DNA from 3 places in the Janthinobacterium sp. PSPC3-1 genome. Region 3 is predicted to be linked to each of the others. Evidence: predicted binding sites of a transcription regulator. Region 3 holds the regulator's gene; each other region holds the start of a gene.
What was found. Region 3 encodes sigma-54, which starts transcription at its own class of promoters, with help from an activator protein. Its sites were predicted from a motif close to TGGCANGNAANCTGCTTT; they were not measured.

Region 1 (2,245 bases), on a different contig from region 3:
ATTTTCGCCAACGTGACCGAAGCGAAAAAAGAAACCGGCGCCAACGTTTCCGTGATCTATGTGCCGCCAGCAGGCGCGGCCGCCGCGATCTGGGAAGCTGTCGAGGCTGAAATGGATCTGGCCATTTGCATCACCGAAGGCATTCCTGTCCGTGACATGATGGCCTTGAAAGACCGCATGGCCAAGTCGGGCAGCAAAACGCTGCTGCTGGGCCCTAACTGCCCAGGCCTGATCACGCCAGACGAAATCAAGATCGGCATCATGCCAGGTCACATCCATAAAAAGGGCCGCATCGGCGTGGTCTCGCGTTCGGGTACCCTGACCTATGAAGCAGTCGGTCAACTGACCGCACTGGGCCTGGGCCAATCGTCGGCAGTCGGCATCGGCGGCGACCCGATCAACGGTCTGAAGCACATCGACATCATGAAGATGTTCAATGACGATCCGGATACCGACGCGGTCATCATGATCGGCGAAATTGGCGGTCCTGACGAAGCCAATGCCGCTTATTGGATCAAGGACAACATGAAAAAACCGGTGGTCGGCTTTATCGCTGGCGTCACCGCGCCTCCAGGCAAGCGCATGGGCCACGCCGGCGCGCTGATCTCGGGCGGCGCCGACACGGCACAAGCCAAGCTGGAAATCATGGAAGCGTGCGGCATCACCGTCACCAAGAACCCGTCGGAAATGGCGCGTCTGCTGAAAGCCATGCTGTAATACAGCCTGGTTGAAACAGTACAAAAAAGGAGCTTCGGCTCCTTTTTTTATTGTCTGGCGGCCACGGCCATTCTGGTCACGCGGCGACGGCGGCGGGCGCAAACGGACGTGCCGCGTCGCTTTTCTTGCCTTGATGCCTGGCGCCGCCCGTGCGCGGCGCTGGCATGGCGCTTGCACTTTCTCCCTGATGAACATGTGAACACAGGAGAACACCATGCGCGCGCAGTCCGGATTTACCCTGATAGAACTGATGATCGTGGTGGCGATTGCCGGCATCCTGGCAGCCGTGGCGATTCCGCAATACAGCGACTACACGATGCGGGCCAAGGTCAGCAATGTGCTGGCGGCGGCCGCGCCGCTGAAGACGGCGGTCGCCTTGTGCGTGCAGGAAAATGGTGGCGAGGCGTCCGCCTGCAGTACCTCCAGCGAAGCGGCGCCCAGCGCGATTCCGGCCTTCAGCGCGACGCGCGAAGTGGCCAGCGCCGCCGTTCTCAATGGCGATATCACGCTGACGCTGGCCAATGACCTCGGTACGGGGCTTGGCGGCCAGACGATCACCATGGCATTGCGTACCGGCAGCAGCAGCCTGACCTGGTTCAACTCGACCAGCATCACCAATACGGCGGCCAGGGAAGCAATTTTGCGCAGCAATATACCGCAGGCGGCGGCGTCGCTGTGACGGTCGCCGGCGCTAGACGATTTTTTGCCGGTCCGTGATCAGGGCTTCATAGATCAGGTTTTGCAGCAAGGTATAGTGGGCCGATTCCAGGTCGATGAATTGCAGGCCATAGGTATAGACATCGTCTTGCCCGCCGACGATGGCGGTGGTGGATTTGCCCATGCTGAGATTCTGGATGCGGGCCCGCGTCGCGATGCGCAGCGGCTGCTGGCGCGGCGGCGCCAGCAGGGTAAATACCAGGGTCACGCCGCTGTCGTCGGGCGTCAGCATGCCGGGCGACTCGATCAGCGCACCGGTGACGCTGAGGTTGACGATACACACCGGTACTTCGGGCTGGTCGCGGCACATCAGCTGCGCCAGCAACTCGACCTTGACCCGCATCGCCCCGCGCAAGCTGGTGCCGTTGATGATGTCCGGAAAGCTCAGATGCAGGTAATGCAGCGGCCGGCCAAACACGCGCAGCACGCTGCAGGCAAACGAACACACGCTGACACCCGAAAACACGCGGATGGTCAGCTTGTCACCCTCGTCGAGCACGATGGCCTTGCCGTTTTCCTGCGGTGTCTTGACGATCAGGTATTCATCGCGCAGATAGCCGATCAAGGTGGAAAAATGCCGCACCGGCTTGATGCCGCGATGCGTGATGAACTGGATGCGGCCACCGACCTGCAGGTTCATCGCATCGAATTCGAATTGTTCGAGCTTGGCTTCCATCGCGGTCTCCTTGTCTGTCATGCGCGCGCTTTCCTCATGATGATGTGATCGCAGTATGCATGAAGCTTGCGGAAAAAGCATAGCTGTCAAAAAACGCCGGCGACCTGGCACTCATGTTTTACAATCGCGTCATCT
Region 2 (2,245 bases), on a different contig from region 3:
CCACGAGGTGCACTTCGCCTGCGCCGATGGCTACGATTTCTGCTTCCAGGGCGTGCCCTTCCAGCGCTGGCGCATCGGCAGCATCCCATCGCGGCAATTCCTGCAGGCGCTGGCGCAAGGCAAGCCCGTGTATGACGAAGCCACCTTGCAAGCCTACGTGGAAGATGACCTGCGCCTGTTCGATGAGGTGCGGCCGGACCTGGTGATCGGCGACTTCCGCTTGTCGCTGTCGGTCAGCGCCCGGCTGCGCCGCATCCCCTACATTACCGTCAGCAATGCCTATTGGAGTCCATACGTGCGCCCGCATTACACGGTGCCCAGCCTGCCGCTGACGCGCCTGCTGCCGGTCTGGCTGGCCAACCCCCTGTTCCGCATGATACGCCCGCTGGCCTTTGCCAGCCATGCCGTACCCCTGAACCGCGTGCGCCGCCGCCATGGCCTGCCCACGCTGGGCAGCGATTTGCGCCGCATCTATACCGATGCCGACCAGACCCTGTACGCCGATATCCCGCAGCTGTTTCCACCGCTGGCCATGCCCGCCCATCACGGCTACCTGGGCGCCGTCATCTGGGCCCCACCGATGGACTTGCCGCCTTGGTGGCAGGGGCTGGAGCGCGGCGAGGAGGGGCGTCCTTTGATTTATGTCACCTTCGGCAGCTCCGGCCAGTCGCAGCTGCTGCCGCGCGTGCTGCATGCGCTATCGACCTTGCCGGTCACCGTGATGGCCGCCACGGCCGGCAACATCGAACTGGGCAGCGTACCGCCGAACGCCCATGTGGCGCCCTTCCTGCCGGGCGATGCGGCGGCGCGGCGCGCCAGCCTGGTGATCTGCAATGGCGGCAGCCCCACCAGCCAGCAGGCATTGACAGCCGGTGTGCCGGTGATCGGCATCGCAGGCAACCTCGACCAGTTTCTCAATATGCACGGCATCGTCGCGGCCGGCGCCGGCCTGCTGCTGCGCGCCGACCGATTCAAGGAAGACGCCTTGCGCCAGGCCGTCACGCACCTGCTCGGTAGCCCGCAAGCACGGCAGGCGGCGCGGCAATTGGCGGCGGCCTTCCAGGCCTGCGTGCCGCAGGCTCGCCTGCAGGAACGCATGCGCACCCTGCTTGCCTGAGCTCGCCAACAGGAGCGTCGGCATTTTTTACAGCCCGCCGTACAAACCCTGCCAGGCATCAACAGCGATAACGCAAGTGCTTGATTTACAAGCAAAGACCACGCTTGGCATGGAAGTCGCTTGGGAATGGCCATGAGCACCTGTCTTCAGGACTCAAACCAGACTTCCCTTCTTGTCCACTCCATGCTGTGAGGTAATTAAAATGAAACTCTCCCGACTGAAACTGCTTCCCGCCGCAGCGGCGCTGGCCCTGCTGTGCGCTGCCGGCGGCGCGCAAGCAGGCGCCTACGGCTATTCCTACAACAACATCTTCGGCCTGCAACTGACGCCACTGACCGGTTCGGTCACCGCCCTGAACAGCGTGACCATCTCGCGCAGCACCGCCACCCTGAACGGCGTCAACGTGATTCAAGGCGGCGTGGGCTTCCTCGATGCGCCCCAAGCCACCGTCGGCGCCGTCACCAAGGGCCAGAACGACTTCACGCAGCAAGGCCCGACCGGCACCTATTCGCGCGGCGACGCGCAAATCGTCAGCACGCAATTTCCGCCCTTCCCGGCCGGCTCCACTTCCACCCAGGCCGTCAACGTGGCCGAGGCCCACCTCGATACAGCGGGTACCGCCGACGCTTCGGGCCGCAATGGCTCGACCACCGGCATTTCGGTCGATTTCGTGGTCGGCTCGCCAACGGCTACCCTGAGCTTCGATTTCCTGGCGGCGCCGTTCATGCAAGTCTTCCTGCAACCGAATGTGGGCCTGCAGTCCAGTGCCACGGCCAATCTGGTGGTTACCTTCAGCATCACCGATGCAGCCGGCAACATCGTCTTCAACTGGACGCCCGACGGCCTGCTCGGCTCCGGCATCTTCGGCGGCACGGAAGCGGCCGATTCCGCCAACCTGAATACCGGCCTGGCCACCAACTTCCTGACGAGCGGCAACCTGCTGACCTTTGATCCCACCGGCTGCGGCACGCCGACGGGCACCGGTGTGGGCACGGCTTGCGGCGGCAGCTTCAGCGCCGTGACCAATACCCTGGTTGCCGGCAACTACACGCTGGTGCTGAACCAGGTGGAAAGCGTGGATCTGGTCAAGCAGGCGGTGCCCGAGCCAGGCACCCTGGCCTTGTTGGG
Region 3 (2,245 bases):
CTTCAGGAGTGTTGTCTGGCAGATGCTTGATCGCCTCTTTACCGTGCCCTTGCACTTTGGTTTTGTACTTCATCACTTGCCGGTCCAGCTTGTCGATCAGGCTGTCGATCGCGGCATACAGGTCTTGCGCCAGGCTTTCCACGTAGACGGTCTTGCCGCTCAGTCGCAGATTCACTTCGGCCTTCTGGCGTTTTTCTTTCTCTTTGAGGTTGTCGACGGTCAGAATCACGGCAATATCGATAACGTGATCGAAATGGCGTTTCACGCGCTCCAGTTTGGTTTGTACGTATTCACGGATGGCTGGTGTCACTTCGAGATGATGTCCGCTGATGGTGAGATTCATACACACTCCTAAAGATGATCGGGTTCGTGCGGTGTCCATCGTTCCGGCCCGCAGAGGAACCGAAAAAACTACAAAGACTTACGCAGACTCACTGGCGGAATTTTCAACGCTTCCCGGTATTTGGCAACAGTACGTCGCGCAATCACCATGCCTTGTTCCCCCAGCATGTCCGCAATCTTACTGTCGGATAAAGGATTTTTAGGGTTCTCTGCTCCTGTCAATTGCACGATCAAGGCCCGTATCGCCGTCGATGACGCCTCCCCTCCTGCTTCGGTGGCGACGTGGCTGCCAAAGAAATACTTCAACTCAAACATTCCATGCGGGGTCAGCATGTACTTTTGGGTTGTTACCCGCGAGATAGTACTCTCGTGTAAACCCAGTGTATCAGCTATTTCGCGAAGCACAAGTGGCCGCATGGCAACTGCGCCGTGCGAGAAAAAATCCTTTTGCCGTTCCACGATCGCCTGCGCCACGCGCAGGATGGTGTCGAAGCGCTGGCGCATGTTCTTGATCAGCCACTTGGCTTCCTGCAACTGCGCACCCATGCCGCCTTCGCCCTTGCCCTGCTTGAGCAGGTTGGCGTACATGGCGTTCACGCGCAGGCGCGGCATGACGTCATTGTTGAGCGATACCTGCCAGCCATTGCGGGCCCGCTTGACCACCACGTCCGGCACCACGTAATCGGACACGTCGGAAGCGAACACGGCGCCCGGATGCGGGTTGCACAAGCGAATCACGGTCTGTGCTTCGCGCAAGTCTTCATCGTCGCAGTCGAGGGCTTTCTTGAGCTTGTTGAAGTCGCGCTGGGCGAACCAGGTCAGGTGTTTCTCGACGATGTTCAAGGCCATGCGCCGCGTCACCAGCGCCACCTGCGGCAAGCGTTTGATCTGCAGCGCCAGGCATTCGGACGCATTGCGCGCACCCACGCCGGCCGGGTCGAAACTTTGCAGCAGCGACAGCGCCGTGCGCAGCTCATCCGCATCGACTTCCAGTTCTTCCGGCAGGCGCGCCAGGATATCGTCGAGCGGCTCTTCCAGGTAGCCATTGTCGTCGAGCGCATCGATGATCAATTCCACCAGCGCGCGGTCGCGCAGCTCCAGCACGGTCACGCGCATCTGTTCCATCAGGTGTTCGCGCAAGGTGCAGTGATGGGCCTCCAGTTGCGGACGGGAATCCTCGTCATCGGGCGCCTTGCCGCGGCTGGCCTCGTTCCAGTCGCTGTCGCCGCCCTCGGACGCGGCCGTGCTCTCGCCGCCATCGCCGTCAAACGACTCCGCTTCGGCGGCTGGCGCCGGCGCTTCCTGGCCCGGCGGCGCCGGTGGCGCTTCGCCGGGGGCGGCGGTCGAACTCAGGGCGCCATCGGACAGCAGGCGCAGCGAGCGGTCGAGCGGATCGTCGAGCCGTTCCAGCAAGGGATTATCGGTCAGCAATTGCTCCAGCTCCTGGTGCAATTCCAGCGTGGACAGTTGCAGCAGGCGTATCGATTGCTGTAATTGCGGCGTCAGTGCCAGGTGCTGCGAGGTGCGCAGTTGCAGGGATTGTTTCATTGGCTTACATGCGGAAGTGTTCGCCCAGATACACCCGGCGTACCGACTCGTTGGCGATGATGTCGTCGGGCCGGCCCGACGCCAGCACCGAGCCCTGGTTGATGATGTAGGCGCGGTCGCAGATGCCCAGCGTTTCGCGCACATTATGGTCGGTGATCAGCACGCCGATATTGCGTTCCTTCAAAAACCGCACGATGCGCTGGATTTCGATCACGGCGATCGGATCGACGCCGGCGAACGGTTCGTCGAGCAGCACGAAACGCGGGTCGGTGGCCAGCGCGCGGGCGATTTCCACGCGGCGCCGCTCGCCGCCCGACAGCGACAGCGCCTGGTTTTCGCGCAGCTTTTCAATTTG

Region 1: the regulator sigma-54 is predicted to act here: its motif matches at 878-895, upstream of ACP7B7_RS19815 (pilin).
Region 2: the regulator sigma-54 is predicted to act here: its motif matches at 1,223-1,240, upstream of ACP7B7_RS04885 (EDSAP-1 family PEP-CTERM protein).

What each region holds. Positions count from the first base shown of each region.
Region 1 covers NZ_JAFCTQ010000020.1:56,646-58,890, forward strand. The annotation lists gene sucD (succinate--CoA ligase subunit alpha) at 1-717, shown strand, start outside; gene ACP7B7_RS19815 (pilin) at 932-1,396, shown strand; gene ACP7B7_RS19820 (flagellar brake domain-containing protein) at 1,409-2,131, opposite strand; gene ACP7B7_RS19825 (DUF6713 family protein) at 2,224-2,245, shown strand, end outside.
Region 2 covers NZ_JAFCTQ010000003.1:92,578-94,822, reverse strand. The annotation lists gene ACP7B7_RS04890 (glycosyltransferase) at 1-1,117, shown strand, start outside; gene ACP7B7_RS04885 (EDSAP-1 family PEP-CTERM protein) at 1,320-2,245, shown strand, end outside.
Region 3 covers NZ_JAFCTQ010000002.1:271,925-274,169, forward strand. The annotation lists gene hpf (ribosome hibernation-promoting factor, HPF/YfiA family) at 1-343, opposite strand, end outside; gene ACP7B7_RS03430 (RNA polymerase factor sigma-54) at 412-1,890, opposite strand; gene lptB (LPS export ABC transporter ATP-binding protein) at 1,895-2,245, opposite strand, start outside.